4 regions of the Sphingomonas sp. GW821-FHT09B04 genome follow, and region 4 is predicted to be linked to each of the others. Evidence: predicted binding sites of a transcription regulator. Region 4 holds the regulator's gene; each other region holds the start of a gene.
What was found. The regulator LexA, encoded in region 4, represses DNA repair genes until DNA is damaged. The targets are predictions, from matches to a motif close to GTTCCNCNCTTGTTCT.
Positions count from the first base shown of each region.

Region 1: the regulator LexA is predicted to act here: its motif matches at 4,397-4,412, upstream of recA (recombinase RecA).
Region 2: the regulator LexA is predicted to act here: its motif matches at 4,169-4,184, upstream of AC07NK_RS13755 (ATP-dependent helicase).
Region 3: the regulator LexA is predicted to act here: its motif matches at 1,492-1,507, upstream of uvrA (excinuclease ABC subunit UvrA).

Region 1 covers NZ_JBWKPO010000004.1:222,561-230,506, forward strand. Annotated here, with positions in the region: gene AC07NK_RS13985 (response regulator) at 1-473, shown strand, start outside; gene AC07NK_RS13990 (response regulator) at 515-865, shown strand; gene AC07NK_RS13995 (phosphoribosyltransferase) at 862-1,380, opposite strand; gene AC07NK_RS14000 (adenosine deaminase) at 1,380-2,396, opposite strand; gene AC07NK_RS14005 (class I SAM-dependent methyltransferase) at 2,437-3,132, opposite strand; gene AC07NK_RS14010 (Rrf2 family transcriptional regulator) at 3,122-3,586, opposite strand; gene AC07NK_RS14015 (DNA-3-methyladenine glycosylase I) at 3,803-4,360, opposite strand; gene recA (recombinase RecA) at 4,503-5,579, shown strand; gene AC07NK_RS14025 (ParD-like family protein) at 5,798-6,004, shown strand; gene map (type I methionyl aminopeptidase) at 6,006-6,779, shown strand; gene AC07NK_RS14035 (glutathione S-transferase family protein) at 6,929-7,570, shown strand; gene AC07NK_RS14040 (dicarboxylate/amino acid:cation symporter) at 7,561-7,946, opposite strand, start outside.
Region 2 covers NZ_JBWKPO010000004.1:171,342-179,287, reverse strand. Annotated here, with positions in the region: gene AC07NK_RS13780 (pseudouridine synthase) at 1-877, shown strand, start outside; gene rsmD (16S rRNA (guanine(966)-N(2))-methyltransferase RsmD) at 874-1,410, shown strand; gene AC07NK_RS13770 (MFS transporter) at 1,407-2,666, opposite strand; gene AC07NK_RS13765 (hypothetical protein) at 2,702-2,914, opposite strand; gene AC07NK_RS13760 (aspartyl protease family protein) at 2,947-4,086, opposite strand; gene AC07NK_RS13755 (ATP-dependent helicase) at 4,188-6,524, shown strand; gene AC07NK_RS13750 (hypothetical protein) at 6,542-7,861, shown strand; gene AC07NK_RS13745 (SpoIIAA family protein) at 7,894-7,946, shown strand, end outside.
Region 3 covers NZ_JBWKPO010000005.1:324,357-332,302, forward strand. Annotated here, with positions in the region: gene AC07NK_RS17250 (RHS repeat-associated core domain-containing protein) at 1-951, opposite strand, end outside; gene AC07NK_RS17255 (hypothetical protein) at 1,069-1,293, opposite strand; gene uvrA (excinuclease ABC subunit UvrA) at 1,516-4,497, shown strand; gene AC07NK_RS17265 (GNAT family N-acetyltransferase) at 4,503-6,683, shown strand; gene AC07NK_RS17270 (hypothetical protein) at 7,244-7,946, shown strand, end outside.
Region 4 covers NZ_JBWKPO010000003.1:355,091-363,036, reverse strand. Annotated here, with positions in the region: gene AC07NK_RS11260 (PilZ domain-containing protein) at 1-570, shown strand, start outside; gene AC07NK_RS11255 (molybdopterin molybdotransferase MoeA) at 604-1,788, shown strand; gene lexA (transcriptional repressor LexA) at 1,859-2,530, shown strand; gene AC07NK_RS11245 (GFA family protein) at 2,692-3,099, shown strand; gene AC07NK_RS11240 (PhzF family phenazine biosynthesis protein) at 3,152-4,150, opposite strand; gene AC07NK_RS11235 (ArsR/SmtB family transcription factor) at 4,100-4,399, shown strand; gene AC07NK_RS11230 (VOC family protein) at 4,410-4,823, shown strand; gene AC07NK_RS11225 (ComEC/Rec2 family competence protein) at 4,848-6,998, opposite strand; gene gltX (glutamate--tRNA ligase) at 7,027-7,946, shown strand, end outside.

The DNA of each region.
Region 1 (7,946 bases), on a different contig from region 4:
GTCCCAAGGGCCAGGGCGCGGTCTTCACCATCTATCTCCCCGTCGACGCCGTGGGGGATGCTGCGACCAAGGCGCCGGTTGCCAAGCCCGTGCAGGGCGATTTGTGGGGCACCGGTACCGTGCTGGTGGTCGAGGATGAAGCGATGGTGCGTGCGGTTGCCGAGCGTGCGCTGGCGCGGCAGGGCTATACCGTGCTGACCGCCGAGAATGGCGAGGCCGCGCTCGAGTTGCTCGAGACGAGCGCAAAGCCCGACCTGCTGATCTCCGACGTCGTGATGCCGACGATGGACGGTCCGACGATGGTCCGCCATGCGCGCAAACGCTATCCCGACCTCAAGATCATCTTCATGTCGGGCTATGCCGAAGAGCAGCTGCGCAAGTCGATCGATCTCGACAATGTCGCCTTTCTGCCCAAACCCTTTTCGGTCCAGCAACTTGCGGAAGCCGCACGCGCCGCGCTGACCGCGAAATAAGTGTTTGGTGGCAATCAATTTTCTCAGCTAGATCGCAAACAATGACCGTACATGGCCGTATCCTTATCGTCGAAGACGAGCCGCTGATCGCGATGATGCTCGAGGATTTCCTCGATATCCTCGGCAGGCAGGTCGCCGGCGTTGCCGACAGCGTATCGACCGCGCTGCCGCTGGTGGCGGCGGGCGGGATCGATGCGGCGATCGTCGACGTGAACCTCAGTGGTGGTGAGAAATGCTGGCCGGTTGCCGATGCGCTCGCGGCGGCGGGGATTCCGTTCATGGTCTCGACGGGCGGTGGCGATGATATGATCGCCGACGGCCACAAGCATCGCCCGATCCTCGCCAAGCCCTTTACGATGGACGCGATCGAGCAGGCGCTGGCCAAGCTTTAGGCAATCCGGCCGGGCATTTCCTCTGCGTCGGCGGCGATCGAAGCGGCCGGTGCGACGGCTTCCCACGGAAACACGAACCAGTCCTTGGTCACGCTGCGGTCGATCGCGCGAGCGGCATATTCGACGCGCTGGCTCGACGTCGCATTGTCGAGCAACGTCGCGAAGCGGATCGCGCCCGGCATCGCTCCCGCGTCGGCAAGCTTGGCGCGCAGCTTTGCGATCGTCGCGCCGCTGTCGTTGATGTCATCAAGGAACAACAGCTTCTCGCCCTCACGCGTCCGTTCGGCCAGCCGCTCGAGCGGTGCGTCGGCGAAGTCATGCACCCGCGAACTGTGATCGACCGACAGCATCGGCATGCCAGTGGCGTGGCTGAGGTAGACCGCCGGCGCGAGGCCGCCGCGGCCGATGCCGATGATGAAATCGGGCCGCCAGTCGCGATCGGCGTGAATCGCCGCGGCGATGGCGAGGACATCGGCGACGAACTGCTCGTGCGAGATCGGCGTGAAGACCGGCATCAGTTCGCCGCCACGAATGCGTCGAGCCGGGCGAGATGTGCCGCCTTGGCATCGTCATCGAGGAATGATCCGGTGAAGCTGTTGCGCGCCAGTGCTGCAAGTTCCGCCTTGCCGAGGCCACGTGCCGCGGCGACCGCGCGATAATTGTCGGCGACATAACCCCCGAAATAGGCGGGATCGTCCGAGTTGATCGTCGCGCGCAACCCTTCAGCCAGCATCCGGTCGATCGGGTGATTGGCCAGATCGTCGACCACGCATAATTTATGGTTGGAGAGCGGGCAGACGGTGAGCGTCATCCCCTCATCCGCCAGCCGCGCGACCAGCGCTGGATCCTCAAGGCTGCGGTTGCCATGGTCGAGCCTGTCGATCTGCAGCAGGTCCAGCGCTTGCCAGATATAGTCGGGCGGGCCTTCCTCGCCGGCATGGGCGACGCGCTTGAGGCCAAGGTCGCCCGCGGCGGCAAAAACGCGGGCGAACTTCTCCGGCGGATGTCCGACTTCGGACGAATCGAGCCCGACTCCTTCAATCCGGTCGAGCCAGGGATCGGCGGCCTTCAGCGTCGCGAACGCTGCCTCCTCATCCAGATGGCGCAGGAAGCACAGGATCAGTTTGGAACTGAGGCCATGCCGACCCTCCGCGTCACGCATCGCCGCAAACAACCCGTCGGCAACGACCTGAAACGGGATACCGCGATCGGTGTGCGTCTGCGGATCGAAGAAGATCTCGGTATGGACCACACCGTCTGCCGCGGCTCGGGCAAAATATGCGTCCGCGAGGTCGTAGAAATCCTGTTCGGTGCGTAGCACGTCCGCCCCGGCATAATAGATGTCCAGAAAGTCCTGCAGGCGGTTGAAGCTGTATGCCGCGCGCACCGCCTCGACGCTGTCGAACGGGATGGCGACCTTGTTCCGCTTCGCCAGCGCGAACATCAGCTCGGGCTCGAGGCTGCCCTCGATATGCAGATGCAGCTCGGCCTTGGGCAAGGCGGCGATGAAAGCGGAGAGATCATGGCTCATGGCTGCGCAGGATCGCGCGAACGGACGGGCAGGGCAAGCGTCAGGCGTACCCCACCCAGCCGCGCCAGGTGAAAGCGGCGTAGAAGAGCGTCACGTCGTCGAACCCTGCAGCGCGCAGCACCGCCTCATCCTGTTCGGGGGAGAGCATATTGACCGCCTTGCTGACCGCATCGCGCGCGCCATAGGCTTGTTCGGGAACCGCACCCGAGGCGATGGCGAAGGCGGCATAGCGATCGAGCCAGCGCTCCCGCGTTTCATCCTGCGGATAGCTGCCATGCGCGGCGACGAAGGGCGCGCCGGCCTTTAACCGTTCGCGGATCGCTGCGGCGGTGCGGGTGCGCTCCTCCACGCCGAGGAAGTGGAGCGTGAGCAGGCACACCGCGCCGTCGAACGGGCCGGGCGGGGCGTCATCGATATAGCCCTCGATCAGGTTCGCGCGGTGCGCATTCGGGCCGAGCATGCGCGCGGCGAGATCGAGCATCGCGCCCGCGGGGTCTACTCCGGTGAACCGCCAACCGGGATAGGCGGCGGCCAATGCCGTGAGTTCCAGCCCGCCGCCTGCGCCCAGTACGAGGATATGGGCATCGTCCGGCACATGCTCGGCGAGCAGAATGCCGGTCATGCGGTGAAGGTCCGAGAAACCCGGCACATAGCGCGGCGGGTTCTCGGCATAGTTGGCGACCGCTTGCGGGTCGGCGAACTTGTCGAGGAATTGCTGTTCGCCACTAGCGGCCATGGGGAGGAACCTTCTCGCAAGGGGTAGCGCGCGCGGCGAAGCGGGCACGGAAATCGGTGTCGAGATCGGCGAGCGTCACGCCGCGCAGCCGCTCGAGCAGCAGCGCCTCGGCGGCGTCGAACGTCTCGTCCAGCGCAGCGTTGACCGCCTGTTCGACCAGACATTGCGGCGCCTGCGACCGATTGCCGATCGCGAGCAGGGCAGGGCGCCCCAACGCTTCATAGACGTCGTGAAGGGTCAGTTCGTCGAGACGGCGGATGAGCGTCCAGCCACCACCATGCCCCTTTTCCGATCGCACATGGCCGCGCTCACGCAACCCGGCGAGGGTGCGGCGAATCACCGCGGGGTTGGTATCCATCGCCTTGGCGAGGGTCTCGGAGGGCACCGGCCCCTTGCTCTCGGCAAGGTGTAACAGGAGGTGGAGAACCCCCGAAAGGCGGCTGTCGCGAATCATGCAACATTAAATGTTACGTGAAATGGGTGAGGTCAAGTGCGATCGAAGCAGAGCGCATTCGGCTTCTCCCCGTTCTCTGTCACCCCGGCCTTGTGCCGGGGTCCACCGGGAAACAAGGGGTAAGCAAGAGGCTTCTCTCAGCCGGAAAGGCAAAGTGGACCCCGGCACAAGGCCGGGGTGACGGCTCTAGAGACCTAGGGGCCTTACTGGCGATCGCTACACCTGATCGCGACGAAAACAGTCGCTGGCGTGGTCGTTGACCATGCCGACCGCCTGCATCCAGGCATAGACGATCACCGGCCCTACAAATTTGAAGCCCTTCGCCTTGAGCGCTTTAGAGATCGCTTCGGAGGTTTCAGTTTTCGCGGGAACGGCCTCACCGTCGCCCTTCACGGTTGTGCCGCCGGCAAGCCCCCATGCCCAGTCGCCAAACCCCTCGCCCCGCTCGGCGAAGGCGAGATAGGCGCGGGCATTGCCGATCGTTGCCTCGATCTTGGCGCGGGCCCGAACGATCCCGGGGTCGGCCATCAGGCGTTCGACATCCGCCGGGCCGAACGCTGCGACCTTTGCGGGATCCCATCCGGCGAAGGCGGCATGAAACCCGGCGCGCTTCTTCAGGATCGTCGACCAGGACAGGCCAGCCTGGAAGCCCTCGAGCATCAGGGTTTCCCATAGCAGCCGTGAATCGCGGACGGGAACGCCCCATTCGGCGTCGTGATAGGCGGTGTCCAGCGGGTTGCTCTCCGCCCAGCGGCAGCGTGTCGGATCGGTCATTACGTTCCTCTGCAAGAATGAGAACAAAAAAAGATCGTTCTTCTCTTGTTCTGGTAGAACAAACGCTATACACAACCGACAACAATGTGATGACAGGCCTGTTGAAGGCTGGGCGTAAAGCCTCTAGCGACGGAGACTTCGGATGGCAGCTTCCCTCAAGGTGATCGACGGAAACATGGCGATTTCTTCGGATAAACAGAAGGCGCTCGACGCCGCACTCGCGCAGATCGACCGCGCGTTCGGCAAGGGCAGTGCAATGCGGCTCGGCTCGAAGGAGACGATGCAGGTCGAAGTGATCTCGACCGGTTCGCTCGGGCTCGACATCGCGCTGGGCGTCGGCGGCCTGCCGCGCGGCCGCGTGATTGAGGTTTATGGCCCCGAAAGCTCGGGCAAGACCACCTTGGCGCTGCACGTCATCGCCGAAGCGCAGCGCACGGGCGGCGTCGCTGCGTTCGTCGATGCGGAGCATGCGCTCGATCCGGTCTATGCCAAGAAGCTGGGCGTCAACATCGACGAGCTGATCGTCTCGCAGCCCGACACTGGCGAGCAGGCGCTGGAGATCGTCGATACGCTGGTGCGTTCGAATGCGATCGACGTGCTGGTGGTCGACTCGGTCGCAGCGCTGGTTCCCCGTGCGGAGATCGAGGGTGAGATGGGCGACAGCCATGTCGGCCTTCAGGCGCGCCTGATGTCGCAGTCGCTGCGCAAGCTGACCGGTTCGATCAGCCGCTCGCGCTGCATGGTGATCTTCATCAACCAGCTGCGCATGAAGATCGGCGTGATGTACGGCAACCCGGAAACCACGACCGGCGGCAACGCACTGAAATTCTACGCTTCGGTCCGCCTCGACATCCGCCGCACCGGCCAGATCAAGGACCGCGACGATATCGTCGGCAACGCGACCCGCGTGAAGGTGGTGAAGAACAAGGTCGCCCCACCGTTCAAGCAAGTCGAATTCGACATCATGTACGGTGAAGGCATCTCGAAGATCGGCGAAATCCTCGACCTCGGCGTCAAGGCGGGGCTGGTCGAAAAGGCGGGTGCCTGGTTCAGCTATGACAGCATCCGCATCGGGCAGGGGCGTGAAAACTCCAAGACCTTCCTCAAGGAGAATCCCGAGGTTTGCTCGCGGATCGAAGTCGCAATCCGTAACCGCACCGCGCAGGTCGCCGAAGAGATGATGACCGGTCCGGACGCCGAGGACGATGGCGAGGATTGATCGTACGCGCTGTGGGCAACGTTCGCTACTTTTGAGGTGAACAGCCCACGATGACAGGATTGGGCCGCGCCGTCTCGTGACGAACGGCGGCGGTCACGGGACTGGTTCCCATCGGAAGGTCCGGCGCCCCACGCGCCGGACCTTTCGGCTTTGGTGGATTGACCGACGAATATATGATTCGTATATATTTCGTATATTCATCAAGAGCCGAGGATCCTATGGGCATCGTGAAGATCGACGAGCAACTGCACGAGGAAATCCGCCGGGCCAGCGCCGTGATGTGCCGGTCCATCAATGCACAGGCGGAATTCTGGATGAAGATCGGCATGCTCGCCGAAGCCAGTCCGACGCTGTCCTTCAGCGATATCGTGAAGATGCAGCTTGCTGCGGCAGAGATTGGGGTCCCGGATGCAGTGGCAGCCTGAAATGGTAAAGACCCCCGACGAACTTGCGCTGATGCGCATTTCAGGCAAGCTGCTGGCGTCGGTGTTCGAGATGCTGGACGGGCAGCAGCTCGCCGGCATGTCGACGATGCAGGTCAACGATCTGGTCGAACGCTTCATCACGACCGACCTCGCGGCGCGCCCTGCGAGCAAGGGACAATACGGCTTCAAATATGTCCTGAACTGCTCGATCAATCACGTCGTCTGCCACGGCATTCCCGATGATGGGGCAATGATCCGCGACGGCGACATCATCAATCTCGATATCACGCTCGAGAAGAACGGCTTCATCGCGGATTCGAGCAAGACCTTTCTGGTCGGCGCCGTTTCGCCGGCGGCACGACGATTGGTGCGGGTTGCGCAAGAAGCGATGTGGAAGGGCATCGAACAGGTACGGCCGGGCGCATATCTGGGTGATATCGGCTTCGCGATCGAGCGCCATGCCAAGGGGAACGGCTATTCGGTCGTGCGCGACTATTGCGGGCACGGCATTGGCCGCGAGATGCATGAGGAACCATCAGTGCTCAACTTCGGGCGGCGAGGAACGGGCATGCAGCTCCGCGAGGGGATGGTCTTCACCATCGAACCGATGATCAATCAGGGCACCCGCAAGGTCTCGACACTGGACGACGAATGGACCGTGGTGACGAACGACGGCAAGCTTTCCGCGCAGTTCGAGCACACGGTTGCGGTCACCGGGACTGGCGTCGAGGTCCTGACGCTACGCCACGACGAGACACTGTCGCGCGGGGCATAATCCGCTGCCGCCGCGCTTTCATTCCCGCCAACCTGCAATGGGCAGCCATTGAACACGGTTAGCGATAGCCTCGTCTTTGCCTGATTTGCTGCTGGCCATCGGTGCCGGAACGACGCAGGTTCGGTGGATGTCAGCGAGGAAGCCCGCCAATGATCACCGTCCATCACCTCGAGAATTCGCGATCGCAGCGCGTCCTGTGGCTGCTTGAGGAACTGGGGCTGCACTATTCAATCCGGCGCTATGAGCGGAACAAGGCTACAATGCTTGCCCCGCCGGAGCTGCGCGCGGTGCATCCGCTCGGCAAGTCGCCGGTGATCGTCGACGACGACGCCGATGGCGGACAGGGCCGGACGGTCGCCGAGACGGGGGCGATCATCGAGTATCTGGTGGAGAAAGCCGATGGCCGGCTCGGCCCGCCAGCGCATCGCGACGCCGTGCTGCGCTACCGGCACTTCCTGCACTATGCGGAGGGTTCGTTGATGCCGCCGCTGCTGGTCAAGCTTGTGCTCGGGCGCGTGCCGCTGCTCGGCAAGACCGCGCAGAGGAAGATCCAGCCGATGATCGATGTGCACCTCGACTATGTCGAGGCGCATTTGACCGAACATGACTGGTTCGCGGGCGACGATTTCAGTGCCGCGGATGTGATGATGAGCTTTCCGCTGGAGGCGGCGCGAAGCCGGGCGGGGCTGGATGCCTCACGCCCGGCAACGATTGCGTGGCTGGCGAAGGTCCATGCGCGGCCTGCCTATCAGGCCGCGCTCGTCGCAGGCGGACCCTATGCCTATGCCTGATGCTTTGGCGGGTGCTCGCCGACCTCGCTGAAGCTCTGCACGTCCTCCAGCGGCCCGCCGCCCGTCGGGGCGTGCGGCGGTTCGACATCGGCGGGTTCGATCGGGTCGAGACGCCCGCCTTCCCACTTCGCGACGACCGCGCTCGCCACCGCATTGCCGACGACGTTGGTCGCCGAGCGGCCCATGTCGAGGAAATGGTCGATACCGAGGATCAACAGCAGGCCCGCTTCGGGGATGTCGAAGAAGCCGAGCGTCGCCGCGATGACGACCAGGCTGGCGCGCGGCACGCCGGCGATGCCCTTGCTGGTGACCATCAGCACCAGCAGCATCGTGATTTCCTGACCCAGGGTCAGGTCGATGCCATAAGCCTGTGCGA
Region 2 (7,946 bases), on a different contig from region 4:
GCTTACCCTGACCGAGGGTAAGAACCGCGAAGTTCGCCGCGTGCTCGAGCATCTCGGACTCAAGGTCAGCCGCCTGATCCGCACCCGCTACGGCCCCTTTCACCTCGACGACATGCTCCCCGGCGACGTCGATGAGGTCCGCCAGCATGACCTGATCCTGTTCCGTAAGGCGCTCGCCGGACCGAACGGCGGAAAGATTGCGTCGAACCTGCAATTGTCGAACAAGCCCAAGGCGCTGAAGGCCGAGGCTGCGCCGGAGGCGGCAGATGCTGCCGCAGAACCGCTAAACCGTGCCGAACGCCGCAAGGCTTCGGCTCCCGTTCCTCCCCGCGACGGCGACCGCGATGCGAAACGCGGTGATCGCAGCGGCGCGAGGCAAGCGAGACCGGCGCAAGGACGCACGACCTCGTCCGGCGCCGCACGGTCACACGCCGGCAGCGGCCGGTCCGAGAACGCGCGCGGCAGTGGCCGGCCCGACAACACACGTGGCGGCGGTCGCCCCGAGAACGCGCGCGGCAGCGACCGGCCTGACAGCGCACGCGGCCCCGGCCGGCCCGGCAACGCACGTGGTAGCGACCGGCCCGAAAACGCAAGTGGCGGCACAGGCAAGCCGCTCGTGAAGAAGACCTCAGGTTTCGGACAACGCCAGCGGCTCAATGCTGCGCGTAGCGCGGCCGCCAGGGCCGGAGACGATCGCCCTTCATCTGCGGCCCCGGCAAGCGCGAAGGGGAAACCGTTCAAGAAGCCGGCGCCCCGCATCGACGACGATGCCGGTCCGCTGCTTGATCGCCCCAAACGGTCCTATCGCCCGAGTGATCGCGGCCCGCGACCGCCAGCGAAGCGCGGCGCCCCCACAAAGCGGGGACCCCGCAAATGAGGATCATCGCTGGTCAATGGCGCGGCCGCCCGCTCGTCGCACCCAAAGGCGACGCCACGCGTCCTACCGCCGATCGGATGCGCGAGACGTTGTTCTCGATGCTCACCAGCCGCGTCGGCAGCTTCGAGGATCTCGCCGTCGCCGATTTCTTCGCCGGTTCGGGCGCGCTGGGGCTGGAGGCGCTGTCGCGTGGCGCCGCCTCGTGCCTGTTCGTCGAGCAGGATCGCGCCGCGCTCGACGCCTTGCGCGCCAATGCTGAGAAGCTCGGCGTCCGCGCGGACATTCGTGCCACCTCGGTCCTCGCGCTCGGCCCTGCGCCCAAACCGATGGACGTGATCCTGATGGACCCGCCCTACGGCACCGGCGCCGGATCCGTCGCGCTCGACAAGCTCGCCCGCCTTGGCTGGACCGGTCCGGCCACCTGGGTGAGCATCGAAACAGCGAAGGCCGAAGTGATTGAGGTCGCAGGCTTCGAAATCGATGCCGAGCGCGTGCACGGCAAGGCCAAACTCACGCTCTTGCGCGCGGTCTAGTTCGCCTTCGGCCGCAGCGCGACCAGCGCCACCAGACTCAGCACCGCCGCAGCGCTCAGATACCAGCCAACCGGCGCCAGCCCGCCCTTGAGCGCCAGCGTCTGCGCGAAGAACGGCGTCAGTCCGCCGCCGATCACGCCCGCGATGTTGAAGGTCATCGACGCGCCGGTATACCGCACCCGCGGCGGAAACAGATCGGTCAGCCAGGCGCTCAGCGGGCCATAGACGAACCCCATCGCGAACAGCAGCAGCGACAGGAAGATGAACACTCCGGCCAGCCCCGCGGCCATCAGCGGAGCGATCACAAACCCGCTCGCGGCGACCAGCACGCACCCGCCCGCCAGCACACGGCGCGGGTCGTATTTCGCGTCGGCCAGCCATGCGGCGAGGTAGATGCCGCCCGCCATGAACAGGATCGCCACCAGCTGCACGCTCAGGAAATCGTGCATCGAATAGCCCAGCGACTTGGTGCCCCAGCCGAGCAGAAAGGCGGTCGCGATATAATAGGTCGCAAAGCAGGCGACGGCACCGATCGTCCCGCCCACCAGCGCACCGCCGTGCCGCGTCACCACCTCGCCCAGCGGCACCTTGGGCGGCGGCGCCTCGGCCAGGCTCGCCTTGAACTCCGGCGTCTCGCCCAGCTTCAGGCGCACCCACAGCCCCACTGCGACCAGCGCTGCAGAGAGCAGGAACGGAATGCGCCAGCCCCAGTCGGCGAACTCGTCGGGCGTCATCCACAACAGCAGCAGCAAGAACAGTCCATTGGCGGCGATGAACCCCGCGGGCGCCCCCATCTGCGGCGCGCACCCGAACCGGGCGCGCCATCCCGGCGGCGCATTCTCGACTGCCAGCAACGCTGCGCCGCCCCATTCGCCGCCGAGGCCGAACCCCTGGCCGAAGCGCAACAGGCACAATAACGCCGGCGCGATCCATCCGGCGGTCGCATAGGATGGCAGGAACGCCACCAGCGTCGTCGAAATCCCCATCGTCAGCAGCGATGCGACCAATGTCGCCTTGCGCCCGATCCGGTCGCCATAGTGACCGAACACCGCTGCCCCCACCGGGCGCGCGAAGAAGGCGATCGAAAGCGTGAGAAACGACCAGAGCTGGGTCTGCGAGTCGGAACCGGTGAAGAACAGCTTCCCGAACACCAACGCCGCGGCGGTCGCGTAGATATAGAAATCGTAGAATTCGATTCCCGTACCCACAAAGCTCGCCCATAGCGCGCGGCGTTGCCGTGCCCGGTCAGCGTCCATCCATCACTCCTCCATCGTGCGGCGTCTGCGCGCCGTCACTTCTTCTCGTCGATGCACGTAGTGCGGGTCACCTGCACCACCTTACCCTTGTCATCTTTGATCTCGTTGCGGCCCGCCACGCACGGCTTCTCGTCCGGCTGGCCATCGAACCCGCCCGTGCGCCAGCCGACATACAGCGCCACCCCGGCCAGCGCCGCAATCAGCAACAGACGCCGCTTGTCGAAACGGCCTTTGATCTTGTCCCACATGTCGCTCTCCTGCCTCAAGCGTCTGCCGCGCGCTACAGGAAATCAGCCAGCACGAGCTCGACCGATCGCGTCGCGCCGTCGCGCTCGACGTTGAACGCCAGCCTTGTGCCGCTCCGCTCGCTGGTACGATCGATCAGCGTGTCGAACGGGATGCCTGACAACCGGTCGCCGGCCTTGATACCCGCCGTGTCCGCGGGGCTGCCCGGCCCGACGACGTTCACGACCGACACCTCCTTCGCGTCCTTCGCTCGCTCAAGCCACATGCCCGCCCGATTGTAGCGCATCGGCTGCGGCTTCTGGGCGTTGCGCTTCAGGAACAGCGCACGGTCCGCATTGCTCGTCGCAAGATTGAATAGCCGGATCAGCGGCAGCCCGATCAGGCCGGTATCGAACTCCTTCCAATCCGCATCCTCGCGCATCTGCACCAGCGGCCGCTGGATCGTGATACCCGCGATCTCCAGCGTCTCGGGGCGGATGAAGCGCGTCTTGCCGCCCTCCCCGCCCGGCGACCAGCGCGGCGAGTCCCACAGCCCCGCCGCCTCGGCGGTCTTGCGGTAGATGCGCATCATGCTCGGCATGCCCGTGTCCAGCCCGAACCGAAAGCTGCGGCCATTCAGCGCCGCCTTGGCGAACAGGAACCGCGTATCCTCGCTCACCCCGCGCTGGACGATCCCCTTCTCATACCGGGTCCAGCCGGTCCGGTCGGTCAGCCCGCCATCATGGACCCGCCACATGCCCGCGTCGAAATCGAGCTCGCCATCGACCACCGTCAGCACGCGCGCGGGCAGCGATGCCGCCTCGCTCGCGCCGAGATTCCGGTCCACGCCCGCAAGCGCAAGCACCGGCAGACGGACCTGCCCGCCCAGCACGACCTCCGGCGCCGCGAAGATCGAAAATTCGTCCCGCCCCGTCGCGAGATTCAGCCACCGCTTGCCGATGCGCTTGAGGCCGAGCTGCTCCGCCACCGCGTTCTTGATCAGCCCCATCTCGCCACCGGTATCGATCGCCAGCGGCAAAGGCCCCTTTCCGCCGATCGAGCCGCTCACCAGCACTCGCCTCTCGGTCAGGGTGATCGGCACATTGACCGGCTCCGCCGCAATGACCCGCCCGGGCCTGCCCGCCAGCGCGACTGTGGCCGCCCCGATGATCGCCTCTCGCCGTCCGATCCGCATCGTCCCTCCTGCAGAACTTACTCACCCGGACGCGATGATGACCCAAGACGTCCGCCAATGCCAGCTTGCCCGTGGCGCCCGCGTTCTCTACCTGTTCACCGATGTCCGTACCCGTACCTTCCCCCGACGATCCTCCCTATCTGCGCGGCCTCAACGCCCCGCAGCGCGAAGCCGTGCTCACGCTCGACGGCCCCGTCCTCGTCCTCGCCGGCGCCGGCACCGGCAAGACCGCCGCGCTCACCGCGCGCCTCGCCCATCTGCTCTGGACCCGCCGCGCCTATCCGTCGGAGATCCTCAGCGTCACCTTCACCAACAAGGCCGCGCGCGAGATGCGCGAACGGGTCCGCGGCCTCGTCGGCGACGCGGTCGAGGGGATGCCCTGGCTCGGCACCTTCCACGCGATCGGCGCCAAGATGCTGCGCCGCCATGCCGAGCTGGTCGGGCTCCAGAACAACTTCACCATCCTCGACACCGACGACCAGCTGCGCCTGATCAAGCAGCTCATCGTCGCCAACGATCTGGACGAAAAGCGCTGGCCCGCACGCCAGCTCGCCGGGCTGATCGACGGGTGGAAGAACAAGGGCCTGACCCCCAAGGACCTCGACGCCGGCGAGTCCGAGCAGTTCGCCAATGGCCGCGGTCAGTCGCTCTACGCCCAGTATCAGGACCGGCTGCGCACGCTCAACGCCTGCGACTTCGGCGACCTGCTGCTGCACATGCTGACGATCCTCAAGACCCACCGCGACGTGCTCCAGCACTATCAGCAGCGCTTCCGCTACATCATGGTCGACGAGTATCAGGACACCAACAGCGTCCAGTATCTCTGGCTTCGCCTGCTCGCGCAGGAGCGCAAGAACATCTGCTGCGTCGGCGACGACGATCAGTCGATCTATTCGTGGCGCGGCGCGCAGGTCGAGAATATCCTCAAGTTCGAGAAGGACTTCCCCGGCGCCAAGGTCATCCGCCTCGAACAGAATTACCGCTCCACCCCGCACATCCTCGCCGCCGCCTCGGGTGTCATCGCCAATAATGGCGGCCGCCTCGGCAAGGAACTGTGGACCGAGAAGGACGCGGGCGAGAAGGTCAAGGTCGTCGGCGTGTGGGACGGCCCCGAGGAAGCCCGCCGTGTCGGTGACGAGATCGAGGGCGCTCAGCGCCGCGACGGAAAGTCTCTCGACGAATTCGCCATCCTCGTCCGCGCCCAGCACCAGACGCGCGAGTTCGAGGATCGCTTCATCGCCACCGGCCTGCCCTATCGCATCGTCGGCGGCTTCCGCTTCTACGAGCGTGCCGAGATCCGCGACGCGCTCGCCTATCTCCGCATCGTCCATCAGGGCGCCGACGACCTCGCCTTCGAACGCATCGTCAACGTCCCCAAGCGCGGTCTCGGCGACAAGGCGATCGCCAAGATCCACCAGCTCGCCCGCGCCGAGGGCATTCCCCTGCTCCTCGCTGCCGCGCGCATCCTCGACACCGACGAGCTGACACCACAGGCCCGCCGCGCGCTCGGCACTTTCGTCGGCGACGTCGCCCGCTGGCGCGACATGTACTCGAGCGCCGCCCCCGAAGAAGGAGCCGTCGTCGACGCAGCGGACACCCGCATCGGCGCCCTCCCGCACACCGAGCTCGCCCAGATCATCCTCGACGAAAGCGGCTACACCGCGATGTGGCAGGCGGACCGCACCGCCGAGGCCGCCGGCCGGCTCGAGAACCTCTCCGAACTCGTCCGCGCCATGGAGGAATACGAAACCCTCGGCGCGTTCCTCGAGCACGTCTCGCTCGTCATGGACAATGACGCAAACGCCGACGAGCCCAAGGTCACGATCATGACCATCCACGCCGCCAAGGGCCTGGAATACGACACCGTGTTCCTGGTCGGATGGGAGGAAGGCATCTTCCCCAGCCAGCGCGCGCTCGACGAAGGCGGCCTCGCCTCACTGGAGGAGGAGCGCCGCCTCGCCTATGTCGCGATCACCCGCGCCCGCCGCCTCGCTACCATCCTCCACGCTGCCAACCGCCGCATCTACGGCCAGTGGACCAGCAGCATCCCCAGCCGCTTCGTCGGCGAGCTGCCCAAGGACCATGTCGAGGAGGAATCGACCATGTCCGGCGGCGCCTCGCTGTGGCGCGCCAACTGGAGCGAGCATACCGATCCCTTCGCGAATGTCGCCCGATCCGGCAGCCGCGGCCCCGGCTGGCAACGCGCCGCCGCCCCCAGCTCCACCTTCACCACCGCCCCCAAGCGCGTGGTCGAAAGCCGCGCCAGCGCCGTCAGCCTCGGCAACAAGGGCCGCGACGACCTGTCGCTGGGCATGCGCGTCTTCCACCAGAAGTTCGGCTACGGCGAAATCGTCGAAATCGAAGGCAACAAGCTGGAAATCGAGTTCGAAACGAGCGGCCGGAAGCGGGTGATGGATAGTTTTGTGTCGGTGGGATAGGCTGAACGGCTGGGTGGATGTTTGAGCTGATACTTTTGGGGGATCCGATGGAATTTTCAGAAATCGCGCGAGATATCCACGCTGTAATACTTTCCTTTCGCTACTCAATTGACCGCCCTATGCGGGCGAAGTTTCTTCGGGATGCCCAAGACCGAGACACGTATGCCGCAACTATGTTGCGGTTCGAGGAGATGCGTATAAGGTTTTCGGTTTTCAATCGCCTCCAAGCGGCATTGAAACCGTCAGAGTGGGATATTGCACGAAGCGAGCTCTTGAAGTCACTTACGTCTATTTTTGAAGACAGTAAGCTACTAGAAGCCGTCTCGGACCGACCATTCAGGCTAACCGCGATGTCAGAACGCATGCGGTCCCAAATGAATGCGGAAATCAGAGACACCTTCTCTCAGGAAGACCTCACCGTATCGACCGCGCTAAAAATCCTTCATAACCTTGTCTCTTCGTCGCAAGTATCAGCAGATCCACGCCAACAGTCGTTGAGCTTCAGCGACCTTGAGTCGATCGTTCCTCGACAGCAGGTCGCTCCGGTTCAATTTTCTGTTGCAGACGGAAAAATACAAATTCTGCGCAGGCCTCCTACTATCAATCCGGAGGACAAAAATAATGTAGAAAACGCGTTAGAGCATATTGTTGACGCAGGCAATCAACTGATCGAGGGCTTAGAAAACTCGAACTGCGATCGCCGATTAGTTGCAAGTATAAAGAAGTTGCATGAGCAAATCTCATCTAACGACAGTATTGTTAAGATTGGCCTTAGCAATATTTCGTGTAGCGTCATGTGCGCTCAATACTCCTGCGAGATGCCCGACGCACTTACCGCAATGTTCAATGGATACTCGTCAAGCGTTTCCATGTATGTATCTCAATTTCCGGAGTGGGAGCGCTTTTCTCAGAGAGCAGCGGAACTCGAGATTGACGAAGAAGACGTGCGGGAACTTAGCGGAACAGCTAAGGACCTTGTCGATGAGCTTGCTAAGTACCCCGACCTTGCCGACGCAGAGGTTCCAAAAACAATTGCGTTTATTCGATCATTCCTTGAGTTACCCGGAGCGACGTCAAAGAAAGCAGCCTTCGCCGTTCTGAGAACAATTGAGAATTTGGTTTCCGTCATCCTCAGGTATGGTTTGGAATTTGCTGGAAAAACAGCAAGCGAAACCATTGAAAGCGGCTCTAAGTTAACTTCTAAGGTCATAGTTGCCATGCTTTCGCTGGCGTTGATCGGCGCCACTGGCGTTGGGTCAGTCGCCGTACGCGCTGGCACACCGTGGGTCGAGCAAGCGGCCAGCATTGTCCAGAAGCACATCGAGAAGATCGACTAGGGCGATCCTGTCAAGCCGCCGCTGAAGAACCAATGCTAACCTTCACCCCCCTCTCCCCCCGCGCCATCGCCATCGTCGCGGAAGG
Region 3 (7,946 bases), on a different contig from region 4:
GTTTGTGACGACGTTGTTGTTGCGGAGTGCAGAGATTTTGCCGTCGGGCGTGAAACCGGTGACTGCGAAGTAGAAGGCGGAGTCACCGACCCACAGGCGACCGGACGTCGTGGTTATTTCCTGTACGCCATCGGGGCGGGTAAAGGTTCGCTGGCTCAGCGCGTCGGTCGTGATGGTGAGGGTGGGCCATTCATAACCCGAGGGCATCGCGCAACTGTTGGCGGATGATGCGCATCCCACGATCGAATTGTCGAAGGCGGTTACCTTCTTGGGCTGCCGCCATGTCTCCAGGTCGGCGAGCGTGGCACTGGAATCGTTGGTGTATTCGGGCTTGATCATCCAGCCGGTGCCGGTTTGCATCGATTGCAGGCGGCGAACGGCGGCGTAGCCGGCGAGATGGGTTCCGGGGCCCCAGCCGAGAATGATCGGTTTCACCACCTTCGCATAGGTGAAGGACTTGGTCCGGCCGTTGGTCTCAATGATCTGGGTCAGCGCACCCATGTCCAGCCCATCAGGGCCCGGCCCGCTCGCCGCCAAATTCATCGCCCCGTCAAAGATGTACGTCTTTCCGTTTTTATCGATGAACGTAAGTGTCGCACCGTCCCGGGTTAACGAATTTCCATTGGCCTCTACTTCGGATATCACCATTGTCGTGGTGTTCAGGGAGAATTTTGTGCTCCTTCCGCCGATGATAACCGAGTAAATTGTGCTCGACTCTGAGAAATAGATTTGCGCCGCTTCATCGTCGACGAACGACGATCCGTCGATCTTCGCGGTGTAGGATATCCCGCCTTCGTCACCTGGGCCGGCGGACACTGTTGCGATACTCTGCTCCAGCCGTCCGCTGATCAGATCGACGCCATTCTCGTCCATGGTCTTACGCACAGGCGGCGCCGCGGGGGGCGCATAGGCCGTCGATTGCGCGTGCGCGACACTTGGCAGCAGCGCCATGACCGGAACCAATGTGCCAAGTGCCGTGCTCGCAAGCCATCGACGCGAAACGCGTGCGCGTTCAACCTTCATGATATCCCCCGGTAATGAATGAACTCGTCCTGATGCGCGGGAGCGCTAGGGCGGTGGATTGGGCGAATTGATCGTCGTCACGCGGGTGCGATTGTCGGCCTTGTCGTGCACATAGTCGGTCGTGACGTTATTGTTCACGGTCCCGGTCCGCACGGTCCTGACCAGCCGCCCTTTGGCGTCGTAGCTATAGGTGACGGTTTCGGATGCGTGCGCGACGGCGGCGCTCGCCAGAAGAATAATCGACGTGCCGGCAACCACGAGCTTCTTCATCGCGTCCCCCGTTTTCCCCGATTCTGTTCGGGTGTAACTAAAGTTTCGTTATATTGGTCTTTTCCGTCAAGGTACTTATTGGATACCAAATAAATACCTGATGCTTGAGTAACCCGCGGGCGGATTTTGCATCAGCGGGTGAGGGGAGGGGTCGCATCGTGGACTTGCCCTCCCTATCTCCCCCCTAGCTTCCCTTAAAGAACAAAGCTAGAACCACGCCCCATGAGTCTTACCCATATCTCCGTCCGCGGCGCGCGCGAGCACAACCTCAAGGGCGTGGACATCGACATCCCGCGCGACACGCTCACGGTCATCACCGGCCTGTCGGGTTCGGGCAAATCCTCGCTCGCCTTCGACACCATCTATGCCGAGGGTCAGCGCCGCTATGTCGAGTCGCTCAGCGCCTATGCGCGCCAGTTCCTCGAGATGATGCAGAAGCCCAATGTCGAGCACATTGAAGGCCTCAGCCCTGCCATCTCGATCGAGCAGAAGACCACCTCGCGCAACCCGCGCTCGACCGTCGCGACCGTCACCGAGATCTACGATTATATGCGCCTGCTGTGGGCGCGCGTCGGCATCCCATATTCGCCTGCGACCGGCCTCCCCATTGCCGCGCAGACCGTCAGCCAGATGGTCGACCGCGTCCTCGCGCTGCCCGAGGGCACGCGCATGCTCCTCCTCGCCCCCGTCGTGCGCGGGCGCAAGGGCGAGTACCGCAAGGAACTGCTCGAGTGGCAGAAGGCCGGCTTCCAGCGCGTCCGCATCGACGGTGAGACCTATCTGATCGAGGACGCCCCCGCGCTCGACAAGAAGTACAAGCACGACATCGAAGTGGTGGTCGACCGCCTCGTCGTCGGCGGCGACATCGCCACCCGCCTCGCCGAAAGCTTCGAGACCGCGCTCAAGCTCGCCGATGGCCTCGCCTATATCGACCTCGTCGACACCACCGTCGACGCCCTCACCGGCAACCGCGTCCAGGAAGCCCCGCAGAAGTTCGTCGCCGAGACGCCAATCGCCTCTACAAACGTCACCGGCGGCGCGATGAAGGGCACCGGCATCCCCGACAACCGCATCGTCTTCTCCGAGAAGTTCGCCTGCCCGGTCAGCGGCTTCACCATCGCCGAGATCGAACCGCGCCTCTTCTCGTTCAACGCCCCGCAGGGCGCATGCCCGGCGTGCGACGGCCTCGGCGAGCGGCTGGTGTTCGACGAGGACCTCGTCGTCCCCAACCACGATCTCACGATCAAGAAGGGTGCCGTCGCCCCCTGGGCCAAGTCCAACCCGCCATCGCCCTATTACATGCAGGTCCTCGGCAGCCTCGCGCGCGAGTTCGGCTTCAGCCTCGACACCCCGTGGAAGGACCTGCCGGGCGAGGTCCAGCTGATCATCCTCCACGGCACCGGCGGCAAGCCCGTCACGCTCACCTTCGTCGACGGCAAGAAGTCCTACGACGTGAAGAAGCCGTTCGAGGGCGTCATCGGCAATCTCAACCGCCGCATGCTCCAGACCGAGAGCGCGTGGATGCGCGAGGAGCTGGCGAAGTACCAGGCGAGCCACGCGTGCGAGACCTGTGAGGGCGCGCGCCTCAAGCCCGAGGCGCTGGCGGTCAAGATCGCCGGCCGCGACATCTCCAGCGTCACCCGCCTGTCGGTCACCGACGCGCTGCCCTTCTTCGCCAATCTGCCGCAGGACCTCACCGGCCAGCAGCAGGAGATCGCCAAGGCCATCCTCAAGGAGATCGACGAGCGGCTCGGCTTCCTCAACAATGTCGGCCTCGACTATCTCAACTTGAACCGCACCAGCGGCACTCTCTCGGGCGGCGAGAGCCAGCGCATCCGCCTCGCGAGCCAAATAGGTTCGGGATTGTCCGGCGTATTGTACGTATTGGATGAGCCGAGCATCGGCCTGCACCAGCGCGACAACGACATGCTGCTCGCCACGCTCCGCCGCCTGCGCGATCTCGGCAACACCGTCCTCGTCGTCGAGCATGACGAGGACGCGATCCGCACCGCCGACTATGTCATCGACATGGGCCCCGGCGCGGGCGTCCATGGCGGCCAGATCGTCGCGCATGGCAGCTTCGAGCAGGTCCTCGCCTGCACCGACAGCATCACCGCCGACTATCTCGCCGGCCGCCGCGCCGTCCCGCTGCCCACCAAGCGCCGCAAGGGCACCGGCAAGAAGCTCACCGTCCACAACGCCACCGCCAACAACTTGACCGGCGTCACCGCGAGCATCCCGCTCGGCACCTTCACCTGCATCACCGGCGTGTCCGGCTCGGGCAAGTCGAGCTTCACCATCGACACGCTCTACGCCGCCGCCGCGCGTCAGCTCAACGGCGCGCGCCTGCTGGCGGGCAAGCATGACAAGGTCACCGGGCTCGAGCATCTCGACAAGGTGATCGACATCGATCAGTCGCCGATCGGCCGCACCCCGCGCTCCAACCCGGCGACCTATACCGGCGCCTTCACCAACATCCGCGACTGGTTCGCCGGGCTGCCCGAGGCGCAGGCGCGCGGCTACAAGCCCGGCCGCTTCAGCTTCAACGTCAAGGGCGGCCGGTGCGAGGCGTGCACCGGCGACGGCCTGCTCAAGATCGAGATGCACTTCCTCCCCGACGTCTACGTCACCTGCGACGTCTGCCACGGCCAGCGCTACAACCGCGAGACGCTGGAGGTGAAGTTCAAGGGGATGAGCATCGCCGACGTGCTCGACATGACGGTCGAGGATGCGGTCGAATTCTTCAAGGCCGTCCCCCCGATCCGCGACAAGATGGCGATGCTGGCGGAGGTCGGCCTGGGCTATGTCAAGGTCGGCCAGCAGGCGACGACCCTGTCGGGCGGCGAGGCGCAGCGCGTCAAGCTCGCCAAGGAGTTGGCCCGGAGAGCCACCGGCCAGACCCTCTACATCCTCGACGAGCCCACCACCGGCCTCCATTTCGAGGACGTCCGCAAGCTCCTCGAAGTCCTCCACGCGCTGGTCGAGCAGGGCAATACGGTCGTGGTGATCGAGCATAATCTCGACGTCATCAAGACGGCGGACTGGATCCTCGACCTCGGCCCCGAAGGCGGCGTCAAGGGCGGCGAGATCGTCGCCGAGGGCACGCCCGAGACCGTGGTGAAGGCGCCGCGCAGCTATACGGGGAAGTATCTTGCGCCGTTGTTGGAGCGGGGCAGGGTGGGAGAGAGTGTGGCGGCGGAGTGAAGCTGTTGAACGACATTGTCCTCCTTTCTTCAAAGATGGACGTGACGGCGTTCATCCCAAAAGTCGTCGAGGCCGCTGATGGTGAGCGAAACTCATTCGGCTTCTTGCCAGCGAGAGCTTATGAAGACTTTGCGTTGCAGCAACGGCTTATCGTCGCTTGCGACAATAAATCCAATAAGCTGGCAGGGTACGTTGTTTTCGGTGGTACTCCACCTCAGGCCAGAATCTTCCAAACCTATGTTTCACCTGACTACCGGCGAAGCGGGGTTGGGCGAGCTCTAGTCGAAGAAGTTGTGAAGCGCTCAGAGGAAATTTCTTTCTTGAGCATTCGTGTCGAAGTGGCTTCTGATCTCGAAGATGCCAATGAATTTTACAAGAATCAAGGATTTAGACTGGTACGTGAGAAGGCGGGTGGGAGTACTCGTAACCGCGTAATTTATACGCGCGTGAGGGAGCTTGATACGCCAAGTTTGCTCGATTTCGCGACATATGGTGTCGTCGACGGCCCCGCGATCAGCTTGGTCCTTTCTACAGCTGCGGAACAGCCTTTCTACCTGATCGACTTGAACGTCCTCTTCGACCTCACCAAACGGCGTAGCAATGCGCTGGGGGCTGGTCGTGTTCTAGCGGCAGCCGTAGGAAATTCGGTAGCTTTGGCTGTCTCTAGCGAACTGGTATCGGAGTTAGAGCGTAATACCTCTGCAGAAAAACCTGATCCGATCCTGGAAATCGCTAGAGCTTGGCCTCGCTTGAGGTCGCCCGCGCCTGCTGTGTTGGCGACATACGTTGACACCTTAGGACCGCTCATTTTTCCAAATCGGTGGGCGAATGGAGCGCTAACGATCCAAGATCGATCCGATATCGCCCATCTTGCGACGGCGATTGAGGAAGGTGCTGACGGGTTCATCACTTCTGAAAAGGCAATTTTGGTCTGTGCGGAGTGGTTTCGTACCAAGCATAAGCTGGACATCATATCTCCGAATGTATTCGGTAAGCGGCATACTGCCACGGCGCGTAAATCAACGGCATATCAAGTAAGACTTCAGGGAAGGGTCGTCTCCGCTGGGGAGGTTTCGCAGCATCAAGTCGCCAGCGTAAGGGGCTTCCTGTCTTCTCAAGAGGTGCCTGATGACATCATTAGAAGCGCTATTTCTCAGGGGACATCTACCGCGCCGAGGCGAAGGCTTGTCGTTTGCGCGGAGAATGAGATCGTTGCTTTCGCTTCTTGGGCGACTCCTAAGACAAGTGATCGTATTCTGCGCATCTATATATTTGCAAATGAAGTCGATCCTGCGTGTGAGATTGCGGTAGATCATCTCTTTGAGATGGCAGCGCGTGAGGCTTCGACCGATCAACCGCGAGTACTGCAGGTCAACCCTACGACAGAGCACGTGCTCACCAGAAGCCGTGCGATGAACCTCGGTTTTAGGCCTCGGGCAGGGTCTACATCGCGATCCGGAAAGCTAGAAAAGCTATGCCTCGGTTCGGTTGTTACAGAACGAAATTGGTCGCTAATGCGCACGCAGGTTCGCGATCTCTCAGGCATCGAATTTCCTGAAGAGCCACCACTTTTCCGCAATGCGAGTGATCAGATCGGGTTGCGTTCAGGCGATGGACGGCATGCCGCAACCGGCTTGGGCGCGCTTGAGGACTTTGTGTCTCCGGCAATTTTCGCTTTGAAGGGGCGTGCTGCGGTGGTCGTGCCAATCTGGCCGGAGTATGCCGAGGCGCTTTTTCGTGGATCATTGCAGCCATCGTTTCTCAACGATGAGCAAGCGGCATTGCTGCGTAAGCGAAGATATTTCGGGAACGCGCGTACCTATGGGACAATCCCCGATCAGGGGCTGATCTTCTTCTATGAGTCTGCACACAAAGGGGCTGGCCGTTCAGCGGTCATCGCCGTGGGTCGTGTTGCGCGTAGATATCTTGCTCAGGAAGACGTGGCCAAAAATTTGTCCGCTGAGCGGGGTGTTCTATCAGCACGAGCCGTTAAAGGGATCGCGAAGGGCGAGGAGGCCTGCGTGACGGAGTTTGATAGCGTTATGATTTTTGCTCAGCCCGTTTCGCTCAAAGCCTTGAAGGAAATGGGGGGGGCTGACGACTCAAACATGGTAACGGCGCGAGCGATCGGCTCCGACGTAGCGAGTGCGCTTATCGAGGCGGGGAAGCCCAAGTGCGCGCGTTGATCCCCGACAATGTAATTTTCTCTTTGCGGCGCGTTTACGTCGACGGCCTGTTGTCGGGTAGTAAGTGCGTGGAATTCAGGCGCAGAGTTCCTTCGCTCGATAGCGGCACGCGTGTCTGGCTGTATTCGAAAGTGCCCGATGGAGAGGTTTTGGGTGTGGGCGTCCTTGAGGAAGTGGAAACTGGAAATCCTGCGGACCTTTGGGAGAAGTATTCTCAGTGCTCTGGCCTTACGAGAGGCGAGTTTTTCTCATACTTCTCTGGGGTTGAGCGAGGGGCGGCTCTAATATTCGATACCGTTGCCAAGTTGCGACATCCAATACCTTTGTCGCGGTTAAGGGAGCTGGAACCTAATTTCCACCCTCCCCAGTTTTTCCGCCATGTTAAATCGGAAGCTTTGCGAAATCGGCTCACCTCGGCGGAGACCGAGGAACCCACTTCCCCATGTGATCACTAACTGGCGCTCGGCTGAAGTGGCTTGGAACAAAAATAGAACTTTCCTGCAGCCCCCATTCCGGCATACCTAAACGGTCCTCTGCACGACACGATGAGGACCAAGGCCATGAACGCGATCACTCAGACCGATCCCGAAGCCGAATTCACCTTCGATCACGCCGCCTTCCACGAGCTTGAATCCGGCGTCCCCGATTCCGCGCGCTACAATGGCTGGACCGCGGAGAAGCAGAAGCGCTTCCTCACCGCGCTGTCGCTCGGCCACCCGATCAACCGCGCCTGCGCCATCGTCGATATGTCGCGCCAGTCGGCCTATGCGCTGCGTAACGCTGCGCGCGGTGCCGCCTTCCGCCTTGCCTGGGACGCCGCCTTGCTCCGCTCGCGCGATGTCCTCGCCGACGAGCTGATGGAGCGCGCGCTCAACGGCGTGCGTACCACGGTCACCGCCGATGACGGCCGCACCGTCACCCGCCACCGCCACGATAACACGCTGGCCTGGCGCATGCTGACCCGGCTCGACCGGCGCGCGGACACCGCCTGCGCCGATGCCAATGCCACCGCGGTGCGCCTCGCCGCCGCCGATTTCGAACAGCTGCTCGATCTCGTCGCGCGCGATGCCGCGCCGGCGCGCGCCGGCCTGTTCCTCGCCGCGCGGCTCGGCGCGTGCGGCACCGAAGCGACCGAGGACGATCTCGCCCCGATCCGCACGCTCGCCCGCGCCGATCGCTGGCTGCGCACGCATACCGACGTCGCCGAGCCGCTCGACACCGCCGACCTCGATCCCGCCAACCGCGCGCACTGGACCGCCGAAC
Region 4 (7,946 bases):
CACGGCGATCAGGTCGATTTCGCCTGGACGCGCAACCTGTCGACCACGGGCATCGGTGTCGAAACGCGCGCACTTCTGACCGCGGGCGCGCAGGTCGAGCTGACTCTGGACGGCTTGCGCCCGATCCAGAGCGAAGTCCGCTGGGCAGAAAAGGGCCAGGCCGGCATCGCCTTTGGCGAAGAACTGGGCTGGCAACTGCTGATGCCCTGGTTGCGCAAGGTCGCCAGCCAGCGGCGCGGGCCGGCGGCAATGGGGGCGGTGCAGGATCAGGCGCCATCGGCACTGGGAGCGGTCAAGGACGCGCTACGGCTCGACATCGCCACCCACGTCCGGTCAGGCGTCAACTGGTGGAACGCGCAGCTCAACATCCTGAGCAGTACGCTCGCCGAGTTTGAGAGCGATACCGAATTCACGCCTTTGTCCTCGTTGTGGCTTTCGCTGCCCGGCATCGGCGGCTGGCCGATCCGCGTGATCGAGTGTCACGGCGCGCGCCACGTTGCCGAATTCCGTATCGCGCTGCGCCCGCACGAGATGGCGCGGCTGACCGAAGCGGCACGCCCGGCGCGCTAGACCCCGCCGCAACCGCGCGGTAACGCCACCGCGATGGCCGATCTGCTTCCCGTTGCCGATGCCCAACAGCGCCTGCTCGCGCTCGCCCCGGCACTCGCGGTGGAGACGGTATCGCTGAACGCCGCAGTGGGCCGCTGGACCGCGGCGCCCGTGACCGCGACCCGCACCCAGCCCGAACAGCCGCTGTCAGCGATGGACGGCTATGCGATCCGCTTCGCCGATCTGCCCGGCCCGTGGAATGTGATCGGCGAAAGCGCTGCGGGCCGCCCCTTTGCGGGCATCGTCGGCGCGTATCAGGCAGTGCGTATCTTCACCGGCGCGGCGCTGCCCGACGGCGCCGATACCGTGCTGATCCAGGAAGAGGCGCGGCGTGAGAGCGATCGCCTCCACCTCGACGGAGAAGGGCCCGGTGGCACCGGCAGTAACGTGCGCGCAGCCGGGCTGGACTTCGCTGCAGGCGAGCCGCTGATCGCGCCCGGCGAGCGCCTGACGCCCGCGCGCATCGCACTTGCCGCGGTCGCGGGCCACGCCGCGCTACCCGTTCGCCGCCCTGTCCGCGTCGCCATCGCGGCGACGGGCGATGAGCTCCGCGCGCCCGGCGCCCCTCTTGACCCCGGCCAGTTGCCCGAGAGCAACGGCGTCATGCTCGCCGCCATGCTCGCCGGGCTTCCGGTCGAGATCGAGGATCTCGGCATCCTGCCCGACCGGCTCGACGCGCTCGCCACCGCCTTCGCGCGCGTCTCCGCCGATATTCTGGTCACCACCGGCGGCGCGTCGGTGGGCGACCACGACCTCGTCCGCCCGGCGCTGCTGGCGGCTGGCGCACAAATCGATTTCTGGAAGGTCGCGGTCCGCCCCGGCAAACCAATGATGGCCGGAACCCTCGGCGATACCATCGTCCTCGGCCTCCCCGGCAATCCGGTCTCGGCCTTCGTCACTGCCCGGCTCTTCCTGCTTCCCCTGATCGCGCGGTTGTCGGGCGCCACCGACCCGCTGCCCCAAACCCGCACCGCCACGCTCGCCGAGCCGCTTCCAGCCAACGGCCCCCGCGCCGACTATCTGCGCGCCATGCACGGCCACGGCGGCGTGGTCGCTGCAGCGATCCAGGACAGCTCGATGCTCCGCACGCTCGCGCGCGCGGATTGTCTGATCGTCCGCATCCCCCATGCACCGCCTGCGAAATCGGGCGACTCGGTAGAAATCCTCACTTTCGGGTAATCGGCCGCCTTGACATCATACAAGAACAAGGCGTAAACGTTCCATGTCTGTTCCAGATGGAGAACGTCCGATGCTTACGAAGAAGCAGCATGAGCTGATCTGCTTCATCGCCGACCGCTTGAACGATACCGGCGTGTCGCCTTCGTTCGAGGAGATGAAGGACGCGCTCGATCTCAAGTCGAAATCGGGCGTCCACCGGCTGATCTCGGCGCTCGAGGAACGCGGCTTCCTGCGCCGCCTGCCCAACCGGGCGCGCGCGCTCGAGGTGCTCAAGCTGCCCGAGCGCGGCGAGCCCAAAAAGGCGACGCCTGCGAAGGGCAATGTCGTCACGCTCAACCGCCCGGCGCCGCAGCCCGCAAACGACGTGATCGAGATCCCGCTTCACGGCCGCATCGCCGCGGGCGTGCCGATCGAGGCGCTTGAAGGTTCGACGATGCTCCCCGTCCCCGCCGCCCTGCTCGGCTCGGGCGAACATTATGCGCTGGAGGTTGCCGGGGATTCGATGGTCGAGGCCGGGATCTTCGACGGCGACTATGCGCTGATCCGCCGTCAGGAGACGGCGCGTGACGGCGAGATCGTCGTTGCGCTGATCGAGGACAGCGAAGCGACGCTCAAATATTTCCGCAACGAAGGCAGCATGGTCCGGCTCGATCCGGCCAACCGCGCCTATGATGCACAGCGCTACCGCCCCGATCAGGTGCGGGTGCAGGGCAAGCTTGCCGGGCTGCTGCGGCGCTACTGAACCCAAAGGGCGGCTACGGCCGCCCTTTCCATCGATGGCCGAGTGGGATGATCGGCCCGGACGCGCCGGATGGCGGGGCCGCGTGGTATTACCGCACGGGTAATTGAGCGCACGCCTGCCTCCCTTATCCTATGCATGTCCACCGGCGACAGGAGAGAAGAATGACCACCCTCGAAGGCGGCTGCCATTGCGGCGCGATCCGCTACACGCTGACCGGCGATCCGATGCACCATGCGCTGTGCCACTGCACCGACTGCCGCCGCGCGTCGGGCGCACCGATGGTCGGCTGGGCCATGTTCCAGGAAGATGCGCTGACGGTCATGCAGGGCGAGCCGCATGAATATGCCTCCTCCGAACATGGCCGCCGCTATTTCTGCGGTAAGTGCGGCACCGGCCTGTTCTACCGCAACGCGGAGAACCTTCCTGGCATCGTCGATACGCAGGTCGCAACGCTCGACGATCCCGACGCCATCCCTGCGGGCGCACATATCCAGATTGCCGAACGCATCGGCTGGATGAAGGAAGCGCACAATCTCCCGGAGTTCGCCCGCTACCCCGGGATGGAGTAGCGCGTCGCGACTTCGCGGCAGGGACGAGAGCTCGGCCGAGAAACCGCCTCGGTCACACGCTGATTTCTCCCTCCATAACTGCCACGCACGCGCCACGCAGGGTTGCGACAATGCCTTCAGGTGAGCGACGAGCCTCGACGTGCAGCAGGCTTGGCCTGCCCATCTCGACACCCTGATGGATCAGGAAGCTGGCTTCGGCGGTATCCGGCTCGGATGACAGCAACAGGCAGGCAAGGGGCGCGTTCGCGCTCCCGGTTGCGGGATCTTCCCACGTCCCCGCCAGCGGTGCGAACATCCGGGCACGAAGGGTTCGCCCCTCCCTGCAATAGGCATGGACCGAGAATCGGCTGCCGAGATGCGAATGAGCCGCCAGCGCTGCCCTGAATGCCGCAAGATCGGGCGCGCAGCGTGCCAGCGCATCGCTGGTCAGTTCGACGATGACATAGGGGTTGCCGTTCGACGCAACGATCGGCGGATGCGTTGCGGTCACCACATCGCCGGCCTCCAACTGCAGGGTCTGCGCGACGACATCGACCGCGATTGGCTCGCCGATACTCAGCGGCTGCGGTGCCGCGATCGTGGCAGCAACGGGTGCCCCCTTGGCATTGCGTTCGATGCTGACGCGAACGATCCCGGCGGGTATCTCGAACGTCGCGTCGGTCAGGCCGGGTTGTTGACCCGCGAGGATAAAGGCAGTGCCGACCATCGGATGCCCTGCAAAATCCATCTCGGCCGTCCGGTTGAAGATCCGGATACGCGCCGTGTTCACCGGATCGGCCGGCGGCAGAACGAAGGTGGTTTCGCTCAGATTGAACTCGGCGGCCACCGCCTGCATCGTTGCGCTGTCCAGCGCGTCGCCGCCCATCACCACCGCCAGCGGATTCCCGCCAAAGCGCACGTCGGTGAAGATGTCGGCTGTGAAGAATGGCAATTTGGGCATGGCGTAACTCCGATCCACCGCCTGATTGACACGCATTTCGTTGATTGGCAAACTCCCAACATGACCGATGCAGACCTGTTCCGCGCTTTGGGTAATGATCGCCGGCTGCAAATCCTGGCCTGGCTCAAGGAGCCCACCGCGCATTTTCCGCCGCAGCGGGACGGCGATCTGATCGAAGATGGCGTGTGCGGTCAGCTCATCGCGGAGAAGCTCGGCATCAGCGCATCCACGCTCAGCGAGCATATGCGGGTGCTGCACGGATGCGGTCTGGTGACGGCGAAGCGGATCAAACAATGGACATTCTACCGCCGCAACGACGAGAAACTGCGGGTGCTCGCATCGATCGTGAACGGCATTTGATCGAGCGACGATGTTCAGCCACATAACCGTCGGCGTCAGCGATCTCGATCGCGCCGCTTCCTTCTATGATGCGGTGCTGATCCCGCTCGGACTTGCCCGTCGGCCAGTGACCCCCGACGGCGGACCGCCATCGATGTGCTGGCATGAACGCGGCGCCGGCCTGCCCCGCTTCTACACCTATCTTCCATTCGACGGACAACCGTGCGCGCCCGGCAACGGCAGCATGGTCGCCTTCCTCGCGCCCTCGATCGAAGCGGTCGAACTGGCTCATGCGCAAGCCATGCGACACGGCGGAACCGACGCGGGAGCCCCGGGGCTGCGCGAGCACTATGGGCCCGGCTATTACGGCGCCTATCTGCGCGATCCTGACGGCAACAAGATCCATGTCGTCCATCGGCCCGAGGCACCTTCACCCGGCGCTTGAAGGGGGGAACTTGCGCCGGCGCCGTTACGTCCCACCCGAACGCGCCGCCATCACCCGCTCAGCCTCGATCCACGGATGCCGCGCGCCCGCCCGCCGCACCGTCCGCACCTGCGGCTTCGTCCCCAGCGTAATCGCCACCCCGCCGGTCTTCGCCAGCATCGCGCGGTCAAGCTTCAGCCATTTCGGCGTACACCCCGGTGGCAGCCTGCGGTCCGCCACCACGATATCCGCCGATCGGCACACCGCCATCATCTCGCGCCACGGTACCAGATAGCCGCTCCGCGTCGCCGCGATCCGCCAGCGCTGCCCGGCGCGCTCGACATCGATCAGGCACAGGTCCGGGCTGCAGCGCGCATCTTGCTGGTCGGCCAGCGCGGGCAATTCGGCATCCACCCCACCATTCTCCGCCATCATGTCGCGGACATAGTCGCCCGCCCGGTCGCGCAGTATCGCCACTTCCCCGCTCGCCGTGCGCAGCGCCAGGTGGCGCCCATCGCCGGTCACCAGCAGATCGGGCATCGGCGTAGCCAGCGCCCACACCGCCCCTGCCGCCGCAGGAACCGCGCCCGCCAGCCGCGCCCGCGTCTTCCACAACGCGAACCACAGCCCGCCCGTCACCATCAGCATATAGGCGCCGCCCGGCATCCCCGGCAGCATTGCCAGAGCCCCCGGCGCGCCCGCCGCGGCATGCGCGATCCACAGCAGCAGCTGCAACGCCTTCCCCGTCAGCCACCAGAAAGGTGCTCCAAGACCGGCAATGTCGAAGAACAGCGCCGCCGCCTCCAGCGGCATGATGACGAAGGTGGTGAGCGGGATCGCGACGATGTTCGCCAGCGCGCCATAGACGCCCGATTTGTGGAAGTGGAACAGCGCGATCGGGGTCAGCGCGATCTCGACCACCAGCCCCGTCAGCAGCAGCGATCCCACGCCACGCGCGAACCGCCACCCCCAGCCCTCCTCGCGCCGCTCGAACCAGCCGCGCACGCGCTTGCTCTCGTGCAGCGCCACAATCGCGGTCACCGCGGCAAAGCTCATCTGGAAGCTCGGCCCCATCAGCGCCTCGGGCCACAGCAACAGCACGACCAGCGCGCCGAACGCCACCAGCCGCAGTGTGATCGCTTCACGACCCAGCATCATCGCCGCCAGCACCATCAGCGCGGCAATGCACGAGCGCACCGTCGGCACCTCCGCGCCGGTCAGCAATGTGTACCCCACCGCCGCGACACCCGCGGCGCCGGCCGCGACCACGGGCAATGGCAAGCGCAGTGCCAGTGCCGGGCTCAGCGCAAGCAGCCGCAGCACCAGCAGCATCGTCGCCCCCACCACCGCGGTCACATGCAGACCACTCACCGACAGCAGATGCGCCAGCCCCGAACGGCGCAACGCCTCACCATCTTCCTCTGAGATCGCGCCGCGGTCCCCGGTCACCAGCGACGCCGCGATCCCGCCGGCGCTCCCCTCGACCTGCGACTGGACATGCGCCGTCAGCCGTTCGCGCAGCCCGCTATTCGCTTCGCCTGGAGTCACGATCCCGACCGGCGCAAACCCGCGCCCGCTTGCGCCCAGCCCGTCGAACCACGCCACCCGCTCGAAATCATAGGCGCCGGGCACCGCGGGCGGCGCGGGCGGCATCAGCCGCGCACGCAGCTTCACCACCGCACCCCGGGTCAGCCCGGCGGGCACATCCTTCGCATCCAGATTGACGCGCACCAATGGCGGCAGCCCTGCTCCCGCCTCGGGCGCGATCCGCACCCGCACCATGTCGCGCGCCGGCAGCTTCTCGACTCGCTCGACCATACCCTGAAAGGCGACGATAGCGGGCCGCGCCAGCACCGGCGCCGCCACCCGCTCGGCCCGCCACCACACCAGCGCGCACCCGGCCGCCACCACCAGCCCGGCCACCGTCACGCATCGCGCCGCCCGTCCGCCGCCGCTCAGCGCAAGTCCGGCGGCTGCCACCGCGAGTCCGGCCAGCACCACCGCGCCCCAGCGGTTCGCATCGGGCAGCGCGAACCACGCTAGGATCCCTGTACCCAGCATTACCGGAATCCACAGGACGATCTGCCCGCGCTCAGCCTCCAGCCAGCGTTCGATTCGCTCAGCGAAACACCAGCCCCCCGCTATTTGAAGCAGGCGAAACCCCGTGCTAGGGGCGCTCGCGGCTGAACTGGCCATCGATCACAGTTTCTGGGAGCAAGCGCGCGTGGGCGCAACATCTGAACCCGCTACGGGTACGCAAATCGTCACGCGCTTCGCCCCGTCGCCGACGGGGTTTCTGCACATCGGCGGCGCACGCACCGCGCTGTTCAACTGGCTGTTCGCGCGCCACCATGGCGGCAAGTTCCTGCTGCGCATCGAGGATACCGATCGCGCCCGCTCGACCGATGCGGCGATTGAGGCGATCCTCGACGGAATGCGCTGGCTCGGCCTCGATTGGGATGGCGACGAAGTCTATCAGTTCGCCCGCGCCGAACGCCATGCCGAGGTCGCACACACGATGCTCGAGTCGGGCCACGCCTATCGCTGCTGGATGAGCCAGGAAGAGATCGCCGCCCAGCGCGAGGAAGCGCAGGCAGCCAAGAAGCCCTATCGCATCCGCAGCCCCTGGCGCGACCGCACTGATGGCCCGCTCGACCAGCCGCACGTCGTCCGCATCCGCGCGCCGCGCGAAGGCGCGACGACGATCCGCGACGCGGTACAGGGCGAAGTAACCGTCCAGAATGCCGAGCTGGACGACATGATCCTGCTCCGCTCGGACGGCACACCGACCTATATGCTCGCGGTGGTGGTCGACGATCAGGATATGGGCGTCACCCATGTCATCCGCGGCGACGATCACCTCAACAACGCCTTCCGTCAGTTGCTCATCGTCAACGCGATGGGCTGGCCAGAGCCAGTCTACGCGCACATCCCGCTGATCCACGGCGCGGACGGGTCGAAGCTTTCCAAGCGTCACGGCGCAATGGGCGTCGATGCCTATCGCGACGAGCTTGGCGTGCTGCCCGAGGCATTGTTCAATTACCTGCTCCGCCTCGGCTGGGGTCATGGCGACGACGAGATCATCAACCGCGCGCAGGCGACCGAATGGTTCGACCTGCCGGGCGTCGGCAAGTCGCCCTCGCG